Regions from separate parts of the Peribacillus sp. FSL E2-0218 genome, predicted to be linked through region 1. Evidence: a T-box and tRNA genes for the amino acid it is inferred to sense, from the RefSeq annotation. Region 1 holds a T-box; the other holds one or more tRNA genes.
The links. A T-box is a leader RNA that pairs with one kind of tRNA and senses whether it is charged. The one in region 1 lies ahead of argS (arginine--tRNA ligase), so its partner is inferred to be a tRNA-Arg.

Region 1 (7,596 bases):
CTATAGCCTGTTAGGATTTCGCCTTCCTTCATTCCCGGAAGGAGCCAATCCGCTTTTTTGGCAAACCTATTGACGACCTCGATCATCTCCCGTTCTGTCGGCCACAAGGTCGGCCGGAGATTCGGATCGAATGATACGGTCACACCCTTTTGTTTCAAATCATTCAACACTTGCCAGGACAACTCCCTGAAACTAGCGGAAATTGCAGGCGGTATCCCGGTCAAGTGCAAGTGCTGGATCTTCGGAAGCTGCTCCAGCGGAAAATCCTCCAAGGAAATCTTGCTCGCGCTTGAATTCCTCCTGTAGTATTCAACGACCGGATCGCCCTTCTCCACTTTCGATTTCAGCTGGAATCCTGTTGGATGATGCGGGTCGGTTAAGACATGGGAGACATCCACGCCTTCGCTTGTTAGCGTTTTCAAAATCATCCGACCGAATGAATCATCCCCGACCTTGCTCATCCATGCCGTTTTGATGCCTAACCTTGACAGGCCAATCGCTACATTGGTTTCGGCCCCTGCCACATAGCGCTTGTAACGCATGCAATCATCGAGGCTGCCCGGATCATCGGCAATGAACATCGCCATTGCCTCTCCCATCGTCAGTACACTAAGCTCGTTCATGGCTGACCTCCCGTTCCATTTTCATGAGTGAAATATACGTCGCTGCATTTTCCAATGTGACCGGGAATTCAATCGCTACCGGACAAGCTCCCTTGAAATTTCCCAACAGCTCCATTACCTCAGGCAGCAGCGGCATCGATACTGGCTCGGTCACCCACCCATCATGAACCCGCTTCACCTGCTTCAAATGGATATAAACCACATATCCTGCCAACTCTCGTGCCGCCATCATCGGCTCCTCATCTGTATACAGCCAGTTGCCCGTATCAAACGTCATTTCAATCGGCCTATCCAATGTTTTGCATCGGCTCAGGAAATGAGTGATTGTCTGTACATTACCCCCGCCAGGCGTTTGATCGTTCTCGATGGTGATCGCCAATCCATCATTAGGCGGATTTTCCGTCAGTACCTCACTTACGTAACTCATATTTGTTTCCTTCTCATGGTAGGAGCCTAGAGGCATCTTTAGCAAATCAGCTCCCAGTTCTTGCGCTTCCCATGTCCGTTGCTTGAATCCTTGTTCATTCAGTTGGTGATCGGGTCCGAACAGGAATTCAGGAGCAGAATAATAAACGGCCAAGTTAAGCTCTTTGCATAAGGCACCCAATTTTTCCAGCTTATCATCTTGCGTTAAAAGCTCTTTTCTTATTTCGATTCCATCAGCTCCAGCGGCTGCTAAACGTTTTATGATTTCAAGATGACCGAGCGTTTGGAGCCTTTCAGTCGGTATTGAGTTCATGCATACAAACACTTTCATATTCATCCTCCTGTTCTTCGGAATGGTATCGGTACCATTCTGTGAGTTAATAAAGTCTTCAAGCTTGGAAGACTTATGATTTTTGTATGAATGGCGTCGTTTCCCTTATATTCAATTTGGCTTGATAGGCGATTGTCTGCGCTGGGGACACTTGCCCATCAATCCGGCGAAGGATCATCTCCATGGCGGCGACCCCTATTTGATAGGTCGGCTGTTCAATCGTAGAAATGCCCGAATAAACTATCGTGCTCCACTCTGGATTATCAAAGCCCATCATGGCCAAATCTTTCGGAACCGACAATTTCTGTTCTTGTAAAAGCAAAATCAGTTTTAATAACACCACGCTGTTTGCCGTCAGTATCGCTCTTGATTTTCCTTCCGACTTCTCTAAAAAATGCTGAAGCTTGGCTTCTACGTCCTGTAAATCATCGACATTTACCTCATAAACATCATTTGAACTTGGATGGCTCCTGCTCAGCAACGTTTGCTGAAACGACTGCCTCCGTTCATACCTCGTACTGATCTTGCTTGCTGGCTCGCTGAAAAATGCGATTCGTTCATAGTTTTGATCGGCAAGAAAATGGACCGCCTGTGAAGTGGCCTGAAAATTATCCAATCCCACCGTATCCAATTCAAGGTCGGGCACCTTCCGATCCAGCAGGATGATCGGCGTCTTCTGCTCCTGCAGCTGAATTAGCATGTCGTGATTTCCGCCCGTCGTATGAAGGATGAGCCCATCAATGCGATGGGATAAGAGCATTTCGAAATATCCTCTTTCCTTCTCCGGATTATTATCCGAATTGCAAATCATCAGATTATAGCCATTCTGGCTGCATATGTCTTCAGCACCACGAAGGATGGCCGTCGTATACGGATTGTTGATATCCGCGACGATGATGCCAATCAAATAACTCTTATTGCTTTTCAGCCCTCTTGCCATGGTGTTCGGGCGGTACTCCATTTGGCTGATCGCCAGCTCGATTTTCTTGCGGGTCTTGTCGGATAGTTCATCATACCTGCCGCCTAAGTAACGGGAGACCGATGTCTTCGATACCCCGGCTTCCCTAGCGACATCGTAAATCGTCACTTTTGAACTTTCTCGTTTATTCATTGCATTCATCCATTCGCGAATTTTTGGAACCGGTTCCATTTTTATAAATAGTATCACATTGGCAATGAATGTCAATCCATATTTTTCAAACACAAAACATTTTTTTCTTTAATTTATTCAATTTTCTATATTAAAATATATTTACCAATATGTTTAATATTGTAAGTTTAATGGTTGCTTGTGACAGGCATCTGCTTGGGTGTTGAGATCGTAGGTATCTGCATTATTCCAGTATTGCAATTTGGGGCACAGCAGATAATGGTATGTGGAAAGCGAATGATAAGAAAATCCTGATTACGCAGTCGGTGGATGGATTGGACATGTTAAACAAAAGTTTGGCGGCAAGGTCGAGATGAGGCAGGCATTGTTACAACCTTAAAACCATTGACTATCACTTGGGAGAAAGAAGGATATTCCCAGCCAGATACTTTTCGTCTTAACTAAATCATCGAAGGAAATATGGAGCCATTTCGAACACAAAACGGCTCCTTTCAAGGTCATGCCTTACATTTGATTCGGCGCTGATATTCCCAACAATCGCAACGCATCCTTCAAGACGGCGGCCACGCAATAGGCGAATGAGAGCTTCATTTGCTTCCACTCATCATCGACCAGTACCTTCGTATGTGCATAATACTTATTGAATGCGCGTGCCAACTGCAAGCTGAATTTGGCAATTTGTGATGGATCGGCTTGTTCAAAGGATTTTTGGACAATGCTCGGGAACTGCTCAAGCAGCTGGATCACGGGCCAAGCATATTCGCCCAATGCCTCAAACTCGATGGCCTGCTCTGTAAATTGCCCCTTTTCCAGCAATGATGAAATTCTGGCATGGGTGTATTGCACATACGGACCGGTTTCGCCCTCGAAATTCATCATTTGCTCCAATGAAAAGTCGATATCATTCATGCGATGATTCTTTAAATCATTAAAAATCACCGCTCCGACACCAACCTGCTTCGCAACCAGCTCCTTCTGTTCCAGCGCTTGGTTTTTTTCTTCAATATTGCGCTTCGCCGTTTCGATCGCCTCAGCCAACACATCTGCAAGCAGCACGACCTTCCCTTTACGTGTCGACATTTTCTTGCCGTCCTTCAGCATCATGCCAAACGCGACATGCTGTAAGTCCCTAGACCAATCATATCCCATCTTCCCGATCACCTTGAAGAGCTGTTTAAAATGCAAGGATTGTTCATTTCCGACGACATAAAAGGTTTTCTTGGCATCATACTGTTTTTTGCGATACAGTGCTGCGGCTAAATCACGTGTGGCATAAAGCGTCGCCCCGTCCGTTTTCGTAATCAAACAAGGAGGCATATCCTCCAACTCGACGACAAATGCTCCCTCCGATTGGGCAAGCAAGCCTTTTTCCTTCAGCTCCCCGACGACCGCATCCATTTTGTCATTGTAAAAGGCTTCGCCCGCAAAGGAATCAAAATGAATGCCCAATAACTCATAAATCGCAGCGAACTCCTGAAGTGAAGCATCCCTGAACCATTTCCAGAGGGCAAGCGACTCTTCATCACCCTCTTCAAGCGCCTTGAAGCTGGCGCGTGCTTGCTCATTCAGCGAATCCTCCGTTTCTGCAACATCATGAAACTTCACATAAATCTTCAGTAATTCCTGGATCGGGGACGCTTCGATAGCCGCTTTGTCTCCCCAGAGCTTATAAGCCACAATCAATTTGCCGAATTGCGTGCCCCAATCTCCCAAATGATTGATTCGCACAACATGGTAGCCATTCTTTTCAGCTATGTTAGCCAATGCGTTTCCGATCACCGTCGAGCGCAAATGCCCCATCGAAAACGGTTTGGCAATATTCGGCGAGGAATAATCGATCACGACATTTTCCTTAGCAGGCTTCATCGAACCATACTGTTCCTTTTCACGTAATACTGCTTGAAGTACATTTTCCGTCACCCATTGCTGATTGACGAAGATATTGACATACCCCGACACTGCATTCACTTCCTGGATCATTCCATCGCTTAACTTCCCAGCCACTTCCGAAGCGATCGACTGTGGGGACTTTCTCAGCTTCTTAGCAAGCGTAAAGCATGGAAAAGCAATATCCCCTAACTCGCTCATTTTAGGCTTTTCGATTAATTTTTCAATTTCACTTGCGGTCAATTCATGGTTTAATGCAGTTGAAAGTAAGGCAGCAATTGGTTGATTCATCGTCATTTTCCCTCCTAAACAAAAAAGCCCCCGTCTCTTAATAAGAGACGAGAGCATGGATTCCCGTGGTACCACTCTAGTTGCCACAAATTGTGACCACTTTCCATTGTTAACGGGGTGACTCCCCGATATTCCCTACTAACGTTTCAAGAAATTTCTCCAAAGTGCGCTTCATCCATTCGTCCTGCATCAGGCTCCCACCATCCCTGACTCGCTTGCCATTTCAAATGAACTACTCTCTTCATCATCGAATTTTCAATATTATGATTTTATCCATATTACACAATTTTAAAAAACGTGTCAACACCTCAACCGGTCGGTGCCTTCATTTTATCCTTGATTGTGGACAAATAATTCCTTACCGCCCCGATTGCGTTAGGCTGCAAAATCGCAGACCCTGATTCAGCTTGACCGTCAGCATGGCAAGCAGCCACATCCGTGAGCTCTGGGGAGTACAGTCTCATGCCATCCATGATACGGCGGATCGAGCAGGCTAACTCGTCACTCGGGTTATCCTTCAATAAATAACCACTTACCTTCGCCTTGAGCGCTCGTTGAAAATGACCATCCCGTCGAAACGTCGTTAAAATAATCACCTTGCATGCACATGCCTGTAAAGCTTCCGCTGCCTCCAGTCCGCTCATGACCGGCATCTCCATATCCATGATGCAGACATCCGGATGCAATTGGTGCACAAGGGCAATCGCTTCCTCCCCATTGCTGGCCTGGCCGACGATTTCGATATCTTCTTCAAGATCGAGTAGAGAACTAATCGCTTCTAAAAGCATTTCCTGATACTCTGCAATCACGATTCGAATCACTTTACGTTCCCTCCTTGATCGAATAACCAACAAAGACTCCCCCAAATCCAAGGATTATGAAGGGAGTCCGAAATCACATTGGTGTCATAGTTCAGATTTCACTTGAACAGGCACACTTTTTTTCGTTATATATTTTATGTCCTTAAAGCTAACAAAATTCTTGTTTTCTTCATCCCATAAGCGGAAACGGAGCGACTGCAAGCTTGTCGCAAGCGTGATCGTCGGGACGTTCTCCAAAGGCTCCGTATTATTGTGAGCCATTTCCAATTTATAGTTAGGAACCCTTGGACTCAAATGATGCACATGATGGTAGCCGATATTGCCTGTAAGGAACTGCATCAATTTCGGAAGCTTATAAAAAGAACTTCCTTCCACTGCTGCCAATACATATTCCCACTCCTCATTTTCTTCAAAATAAGAGTCCTCGAATGTGTGCTGGACGTAAAACAGCCAAATGCCCACTGAACCAGAAATCATGAAGATGGTACCTTGTACCAGAAGGAACGACTGCCAGCCTACGGCCAGGCAAAGCAATACTACTAGAACGGCGATCAATGCATTCGTCAAATACGTATTCATTTTTTCCTTCTTTCTAGCACCTTTACGGTTGAACCTATTCTTAAGAAGGAATACATAAATCGGACCCAAACCAAACATGACCAATGGATTGCGATAAAAACGATAGGCAAAACGAAGCTTAAGCGGCGCTGCCAAATATTCATCCACCGTAAGGGTCCAGATATCGCCTGTCCCCCGCTTATCCAAGTTGCCGCTTGTAGCGTGATGAACCGAATGCTCATGACCCCATTGATCAAAAGGGAATAAAGTCAAAACACCCATACATGTCCCGACTATTCTATTTGCACGGCGATTTTTAAAAAAGGAATGATGTGTACAATCATGAAAAATGATGAAGATTCGTGTCAGGAAGCCCGCAGCCAGTATGGCTGGGATCAAAGTTAACCAATATGATACGGAAAGGCTCATATAAGCAAGGTACCATAAAATAAGAAACGGTCCGATCGTATTGATGATCTGCCAGATACTTTCCTTTGTCGTTGATTGTTCAAAAGGAGCAATTTGTTTTCTCAAATTTTTCGTATTTTGTATAGTCATTAATCAATTGCACTTCCCTTTATATGTCGTAACCTTATTATAAGGAAATGATCATGACATTATTAGTACCAGGTGTCATGACGAGCAGGTGACATATGTCATATACAAAAATTTCCCAACTGCGCATCACTAGAATATGAAAAATGGTAGAAACCCCAACTTCGTTTTTATCCTTTATCATCTACGAAATCTTCATTTCATCCGCAAGTTTGGTGCCTTTATCAACGGATTCAGCATTTTTTCTGCAAGTTTGGCGCTTTTATCGACGAGTTCAGCGTTTTATCTGCAAGTTTGGCGCTTTTATCGACGAGTTCAGCGTTTTATCTTCGAATTGGTCACTGTATCGAAGACTTCCCTCATTTCTTCCACAATGTACCTCTATGTTGTCGTGATTCTCCATAGTAAACTAGTGAAGTTAAAATGATCAACATTTAAGGAGAATAGAATAATAGTGAAAAAACACGTTGGATGTCTTATTATGTTAAGCCTTCTTTGTATTTGTTTCTTTCCAGAAAGCGGCAAGGCAGCAAGCAATACCTTGTACGTAGGCTCGGTTAAAGCGGATAATACAAAGGTTTACAGCTCTCCTGCACTCGGTTCCACTATACGCAAGACCTTGAAAAAGGGCGAACGTTTTCCCGTCATTTCGACTGTCACCGGGGATTCGGCAAAGCCTATTGTGCATACAGTCATAGCCGGAAACACATTATGGAAGGTAGCCAATCAATATGGTGTTTCGATCGGTGATATACAAAAAGAAAACAAATTAGGTTCTTCCGATATCATCGTTGGCCAAAAGCTGAAGATTCCTCAAAAATATAAGATACATACCGTTGTATCAGGTGATACATTGTGGAAAATCTCGAATAAATACGAGGTAGCCGTGAGCGATTTGACAAAATTGAATAATTTGCGGAAGACTTCACTTAACGTCGGGCAAAAATTGAAGCTTCCCGATTATTACTACCAGGTTCAATTGCTTGACGGTAA
Region 2 (7,596 bases), 800 kb from region 1:
GTCCGCTTTTCGGAAACGGATATGTTCGGGCATTTAAATAACACGATACCTTTTACTTATTTTGAGGAAGCACGGATAGAATATTTTAATAGCTTGGGATTCATGAAGGATTGGACGGCATTCACAAGTGATCAAATTCCGGTAGTCGCCGATCTGCAGTGTGATTATCTGCAGCAGGTGTTTTTCAATGATCGATTGACGATCCATGTGAAAGCCGACCATATCGGGACCTCCTCGGTAGATATTCATTACATGGGCACTAAGCAAGATGGTTCCCTATGTTTAACGGGCAGGGGAACGATCGTCCAAGTCTCCAAGGACACAGGGAAGCCGACGCCTTGGACGGAAGAGATGAGGCAAGGGATGTGGCATGCGGAGGTCGAACATTCCTGAAAAAATTTCATCCCATGAAGTAAAATAGTCACTCCCTTGCACTAGCCGACATACTATATCTTGACTAAATAGACACCCACTCCGGGTTTTATGCTGGTGAAGGCAAGGAGGGTAACATTACTTGAAGGAGAACGAATTCACTCATAAGCCACTACTCACCAAAAGAGAAAAAGAAGTATTTGAGTTACTAGTACAAGACAAAACAACAAAAGAAATCGCAGGTGAATTGTTTATTAGCGAAAAAACAGTTCGAAACCATATCTCGAATGCGATGCAGAAGCTTGGAGTCAAAGGACGTTCGCAGGCAGTCATAGAACTCCTTCGTATGGGAGAACTTAAGCTTTAATGTGTTAGCGTTTAATACGTAAGCCTTATAAATATTTTCTCTCCCGTTCTATTTGGCAGCATATAAGGAAGTCCAAAACAATTCCATTGTTTTGACTTCTTTGGATGCTGCTTATTTTTTTGTTGGGGTGTCGCAGGTTCCGGACAATCAATCTTGAAAATCATTTCACTTTCATCCAAAATGGTAGTATGATAAGTTTCATGAAGTGGGGAGCTGGGTGTATGGATGAAGAGAAGCAGGTTGCTTATGTAGCCGAGATCGAGAAGGAATTGCGCTATGTATCGTCCTGGATTAAGCAAAGGGGACGGGAAATCCTAAATGATTATAAAATAACCATTCCTCAATTCCTGGCTTTGCAATGGCTGTTTGAATCGGGCGACATGACGATCGGAGAATTGTCGACGAAAATGTTTCTTGCCTTCAGCACAACCACGGATCTGATTGACCGGATGGAGAAGCATCAGCTTGTCCAGCGTGTTAAAGATGAAAAGGACCGGCGGGTGGTTCGCATTCACCTTCTTGGTGAAGGGGAACGGATTATCGAAGAAGTGATCAATAAACGGCAGCAGTATTTGAGTGGCGTGTTAGCACAATTCAATGATGCCGACATCGTTTCCCTTCAAGGGATTTTAGCTAAACTACATCAAGAAATGAAAGAAAAATGAGGCGAGTTTTTTGAAACAACCAATAGGAATCATTGATTCAGGGGTAGGCGGCTTGACTGTAGCGAAAGAAGTCATGCGTCAGCTGCCGAATGAAAATATCATTTATTTAGGCGATACAGCAAGATGTCCTTATGGGCCCAGATCCAAAAAAGATGTTCAAGCCTTCACATGGCAAATGACGAGATTTTTGTTGAAGAAGGATATTAAAATGCTGATTATAGCTTGCAACACAGCAACAGCGGCGGTACTTGATGAAATCAGGGCGACACTTTCGATCCCTGTTCTGGGTGTCATCCATCCTGGTGCAAGAGCGGCATTGAAAGTGTCGAACTCCTTACATATTGGCATCATAGGCACGGAAGGTACGGTGAAAAGCAAAGCTTATGATGACGCATTGGCCTCCATCAATACCGATGTGAAAGTGGACAGTTTAGCCTGTCCGAAATTTGTCCCAATCGTAGAAAGTGGGGAGTTCGAAGGGGAAATCGTCAATAGGGTCGTGGCACAAACCTTAAGCCCGTTGAAGAAAACGAAAATTGACACGTTAATTCTTGGCTGTACCCATTATCCACTCTTGGGACCTGTCATCTCATCCTATATGGGAAATGGAGTGCAGGTCATTTCATCGGGGGAAGAGACGGCCCGTGAGGCAAGCGTCATCTTGGATTATTATAGATTGATCAATAGAAGCAAGCTCCGCCCGGCACATCGCTTTTATACAACCGGCTCCAGGGATATGTTTGGATCGATCGCATCGAGCTGGCTTGGCATTCATACAAGCATGGTTGAAACCGTTAAAATCGATCACTTATAAGACTTCCATTTTGGAAGTCTTTTTTTTTTGGTGGAATTCCAAGATAAAGAAAGAAGCAGTGATTAAAGAATAAGATATAGGGGCAGCCCCATGTCCTCAATGCACATGCGGCTGGAGAAAGATGAAAAATAATTGGTCTATTTTCCCCTAGGGCTCGTATAAATAGGAGTACAAACTGTCCTAGGAGTGATTTTATGTCCAATAAATCAAAAGTAACGATGGCTGTTACCATTCTTGCATCTTCCATTTGGCTTTCGGGGTGCGGATTATTCGGCGGTGAAGAGAAGAAGGAAATTGATCCACCCAAGGATGTTTCATTAGTCGACAAGGAATCTTCATTAAAAGAGTCGAAGGGTCAAGAGCAGCCTGCAACAGATGGTGAGGAAGGCGCTGTTGAATCCAAAACGGTAAAAACGGAGTTATATTTAATTGATAAAAGCGGGTATGTGGTTCCGCAGACATTGGAACTGCCTAAATCCGAAGCTGTCGCTAAGCAGGCGCTTGATTATCTTGTCAATAACGGCCCGGTCACGGATAAACTGCCAAATGGGTTCAGGGCGGTCATTCCTGCAGATACGCAAATAAGCGTGAACATTAAAGACGGAGTGGCAGTGGCGGACTTTTCTCCGGAGTTCAAAAACTACCAAAAAGAAGATGAGCTTAAGATCCTTCAAGCCATTACATGGACGCTGACACAATTTGACTCCGTCGATAAAATTAAAATGAGGATTAATGGCGAGGATATTTCCGAAATGCCTGTCAATGGCACACCGATCGATGAGAATATATCCAGATCTTCAGGAATCAATATCGATACAAGTGACGCAGTCGACATTTCGAATACGAAAGCATTAACCGTTTATTATGTCGGCGGTGACGAGGAATATACGTATTATGTACCGGTAACGCGCCGGATCAGTGAAACGGTATCTGATGATGTTACAGCTGCGGTTCAGGAATTGACGAAGAGTCCTTCGGGTTCGAATTTACAAACAGGCTTCATGACTGATGTAGCCTTACTTGATCAGCCTAAAATGGCGGATGGCAAGGTCAGCCTCAATTTCAACGAAAATATCCTGGGCAGCTTCAAAGAGAAAAAAGTTTCAAAAGAAGTTCTCGATGCCTTGGTCCTTTCGTTAACGGAACAAAAAGGCATCGAAAGTGTTGAAGTACAAGTGAAGGGCAGCGCCGATATTTTGAATGAAGAAGGAAAGAAAATATCAGAGCCTGTGGTCCGTCCCGAAAAGGTCAATACTGGTAGTTTTTAAAAAAACGATTTTGTATACGAGAGATGGAGCACATCGAGGCAGCCTACCGCTGCCTCTTATTTTTGGGGGATTTAGGAGGAGGCAGACGTGCCAATAACAGGAGGTATCCGCTTCATCCGTGTTCCAGAAAGCAACCAATCAATCAATGGGGGACGATTACAAGACGAACCATGGAAATATAACGTGGGCAATCATCTGGCGGCTACAAGTGTCGGGATTTTAGAAGAAGCACGAATTGTGTTAGACTAAAATTACCTGGTAGATTCACCAGCTCTTGTTGATATGAATGGGAAGGTCAGTTGAATCACAAGGCACTGGGTAAGAGCGACAATTACATATAACAAGTTACAGCAAATGATTTCCGTACCCCAAAAAGGGCTTATTACATTATTCGAAGATCAAAAAACGAAAAAAGGTGAGATGAAGGATGAAGACAGTAATCATTGCAACGAAGAATAGAGGGAAAGCCAAGGAATTCGAAAGCTTGTTCGCTGCTAAAGGATATGAAGTCAAGACGCTCCTCGATGTACCGGGTGCACCGGACGTGGAGGAAACGGGTACAACGTTTGAAGCCAATGCAATCCTGAAAGCGGAGGCCATTGCCCGGCAGTTGGGCCATTTTGTCATTGCGGATGATTCAGGATTGATCGTAGATGCACTGGATGGCAGGCCGGGTGTATATTCAGCGCGCTATGCCGGTGAAGCGAAAAGTGACGAAGCGAACACGCAAAAAGTCCTCAGCGAACTGGAAGGCGTACCTGAAGCGGAAAGGACCGCGAGATTTTATTGCGCCTTGGCACTAGCCTCACCGAACCAGGAAACGATTACGGTATCAGGAACGATGGAGGGTGTCATAACGGACCAACCTTCTGGAGAGAATGGATTTGGGTATGATCCTATCTTTTTTGTTAAAGAAAAAGGCAAAACAAGTGCAGAATTGACGAAAGAGCAAAAAAACCAAATCAGCCACCGGGCCCATGCCTTGAAGGCTTTGGATGAAAAACTTGATCTATTTCTAAAGAGGGAGGAGGGAATGTGACGATGAAAGTCCTTATCATGAGTGACAGTCATGGACTAACGCAGGAAATTGGCATGATAACCGACCGTCATAAACATGAAGTCGCGGCCATGATTCATTGTGGGGACTCCGAATTGGAACGAAAAGACCCCCTCATGAAGGATTTCCTCGCCGTTCGCGGCAACTGCGACTATGATGCCGCCTACCCGAATGACGTTGTGGAGAACATTGCGGGCAAACGATTCTTCCTTACTCATGGGCATCTTTACAACATCAAGATGACGTTGATGAACGTAGCTTACAAAAGCGAAGAAATGGGAGCTGATATCATTTGCTTTGGCCATTCCCACGCTGCAGGTTCTGAAATGATCGACGGCAAGCTGTTCATCAACCCTGGAAGCATCCGTCAGCCGCGGGGGAGAATTGAGAAGACCTATGCCATTTTGGAACTCGAAAAAGACCAACTTGAAATCACCTATTATGACCTTGAAGGAAAAATAGTTGATGAACTAAGAAATACTTATCAATTCGAATGACTTCATGTATAATGAACAGGAAGCGTTTTTCCCCGCTTCCTGGATTTTTAAAAAAGGAAAAAACTTTTTTAGAAAAAGCGTTGACTTTCTTTTGATATCCTACTATAATAAGAAGTGTCCTAAGGGAACAGTTAAGGTAATACATAAGTTTTACCGCAACTTATATCATAAACGTCTCAGTAGCTCAGCTGGATAGAGCAACGCCCTTCTAAGGCGTCGGTCGGGAGTTCGAATCTCTCCTGGGACACTAACAGAAAAGGTATGCTAACACAGGTTATAACGCTGTGGGAGCATATTTTTTTTCGTTCATGCAATGCAATATCCCTTCCTGCCAAGTCAAGATACTGAATTGTAGCAGCTCAGCGCAATGTGTGCTCCTTGCTTATTAAGAGAAATGCCAGCCTCACCCTCATCTGTCTCCTCCGATATGGGTATTAGGAGATAATAGAACAGTAGGGGAAGTTGCTGATAATCTTAAGGAATATGTATATGTACCTTTCCCCCTGCTTCTGATAGAACTTTTAGTTAAGTCCTTACAATAATTTTTGAGAGGGTGTCTCCGTCTATAAATGTTCGCCTGCGTAAGAAAGTACAAAACCACTCGTTTTCTTTCTCTAAATCATTCTTTAAACGATAAGAAACTGCACAACCGATGCGTGGAGGAAACTGCGAGCTAAAATCATGCCTATTTAGGCTCTTGAAAGACTTAAAGTGCTACGCTTTTCATGCCCCATAGTCTTCTGGAGCTATCGGAATTAGTAACTAGTATTTTATGAAATGTGTATGTGATAAATAAAGCAAACATATTATACATAAGTACTTGAAAACTTTAAAGCTTTAGGGTATTCTGATACATGGTAATAGAACTTTGTTAGGGAATTGTTCTAAACCCTACTATTTATAGTGTAGTCTTACAGTGAAAGTTTTAATTCTTGTAACCCTTTGATATGCCTGTTGTTTGGCTGATAAGGGACAGCATCATGTCTCAGTAGCTCAGCTGGATAGAGCAACGCCCTTCTAAGGCGTCGGTCGGGAGTTCGAATCTCTCCTGGGACACTAACTAGAAAAATCACCCTGGAATGTTGGTTGGTCAACATTCCAGGGTGATTTTTTATTTGTTTAGAAATGTCTTTAGAAAAGTTCCGGGTCGGAAATATTATATGCATTTTTCACCATAAATAATAGTGCAGTTGACGCAAAATAAGCTTAAGCCCTTTCAGGCGTACATGTCGCTATTTCGGAATGATAGCCAATTGAATATTTGTACTATTATTTGTTATCGATACGGAAACATCGTCCGTATCCATACCGAGGAAATCATTTCCTTTTAAATTAGCTTTTAATTCGCTTATATCATAGGATACGTCCAAAGATTGAAAAATCACTTCTAAAACAGCCGTAAATTTCTTTTCAATAGTGGGGAAGTCTTCTTTAGATTCCTCAACGAATAAAAAAAGGTCGGCTAGTTTTTTCTTTTCATCTGTTAAATCATAAGTAAGCTGGATCTTATTATCTTTTGTATTGAAACCTGACTCTGTTTTGATCAGGAGCCTTTGATTATCATTGTTTACTATCTCTTTTTCAAATTCCTCCACTGTTATTGAAAAAGTTGGAGGATTTTCCATGGCAGTTATTTCTTCAGGAGTGGATTCGGTATCACTAGCATCTTCTGGATTTCCAGTAATTCCATATGGAGAGCATGCTGTTAGTAAGAGTATGCCCAAGATAAGACAAGCATATTTTTTATTCAACGAGCTCGCCCCCATTCAATTCATAGACTATGTCACAAAGATAATTTATTTGCCTATCATCATGGCTTGTTAGTAGAATCGTGACTCCGTTCTTCTTGTAATCCAATAACAGCTCTTGGATCTCAATAACGGATTTCTTATCCAATCCATTGAAAGGTTCATCCAAAACTAATATATTCGGGTTCTCCATAATGGCTTGTGCTATCCTTAAACGTTGTTTCATGCCCAAGGAATATTCCTTCACTTTTTTGTCTTTTGCCTGAGCTAGACCCACCTTTTTTAAGGTTTGAACGATATCTTCTTTTGTAATCTTTTTTTGTATATTTGCTAAGATGGACAAATTCTCCATGCCAGTTAAGTAGTTTATGAATGGGGGCTGTTCAATGATGATGCCGGCATTGTCAATATATTTCTTACTGAAAAGGATTCGTTTGCCTTCCACCCAAATCTCGCCATCATTAATTGCCGTAAATCCACAAATCGCTTTTAACAACATCGTTTTGCCTGATCCGTTTGGCCCTACAAAGCCCACACAAATACCTGAATTAATAGATAAGGAAATATTAGTTAGAATGGTGTGATGTTTTATGCTCTTGTTAATATTCTGTACTTTAATCATATTAAGGCCCCTATGCAATTTTATATTTCAAGTTCCGTAGTAAAAAGTGGGAAAGAATCATTAAGCATATTCCGGCAATCATCCCACCAACAAAATAAGCATCTCCACTAATAAATACAATGCTGAACGTCTTTAGTTGCAGATCCATGATGAATAATACGGAAATGAGTATGAACACAGTCAATA

Region 2: it has a tRNA-Arg gene. The T-box ahead of argS (arginine--tRNA ligase) is inferred to sense a tRNA for this amino acid. The anticodon was not compared.

What each region holds. Positions count from the first base shown of each region.
Region 1 is NZ_CP150304.1:4,375,719-4,383,314, forward strand. Features, by position in the region: gene MHI53_RS21090 (sugar kinase) at 1-623, opposite strand, end outside; gene MHI53_RS21095 (sugar phosphate isomerase/epimerase) at 610-1,380, opposite strand; gene MHI53_RS21100 (LacI family DNA-binding transcriptional regulator) at 1,454-2,491, opposite strand; gene argS (arginine--tRNA ligase) at 2,996-4,669, opposite strand; T-box leader at 4,710-4,926, opposite strand; gene MHI53_RS21110 (response regulator transcription factor) at 4,978-5,490, opposite strand; gene MHI53_RS21115 (fatty acid desaturase) at 5,575-6,606, opposite strand; gene MHI53_RS21120 (LysM peptidoglycan-binding domain-containing protein) at 7,085-7,596, shown strand, end outside.
Region 2 is NZ_CP150304.1:3,575,769-3,583,364, reverse strand. Features, by position in the region: gene MHI53_RS17255 (thioesterase family protein) at 1-393, shown strand, start outside; gene MHI53_RS17250 (response regulator transcription factor) at 515-739, shown strand; gene MHI53_RS17245 (MarR family transcriptional regulator) at 961-1,404, shown strand; gene racE (glutamate racemase) at 1,415-2,218, shown strand; gene MHI53_RS17235 (GerMN domain-containing protein) at 2,413-3,486, shown strand; gene MHI53_RS17230 (hypothetical protein) at 3,574-3,735, shown strand; gene MHI53_RS17225 (XTP/dITP diphosphatase) at 3,914-4,525, shown strand; gene MHI53_RS17220 (metallophosphoesterase) at 4,528-5,040, shown strand; tRNA gene MHI53_RS17215 (tRNA-Arg) at 5,214-5,287, shown strand; tRNA gene MHI53_RS17210 (tRNA-Arg) at 6,023-6,096, shown strand; gene MHI53_RS17205 (hypothetical protein) at 6,273-6,791, opposite strand; gene MHI53_RS17200 (ATP-binding cassette domain-containing protein) at 6,784-7,410, opposite strand; gene MHI53_RS17195 (hypothetical protein) at 7,421-7,596, opposite strand, start outside.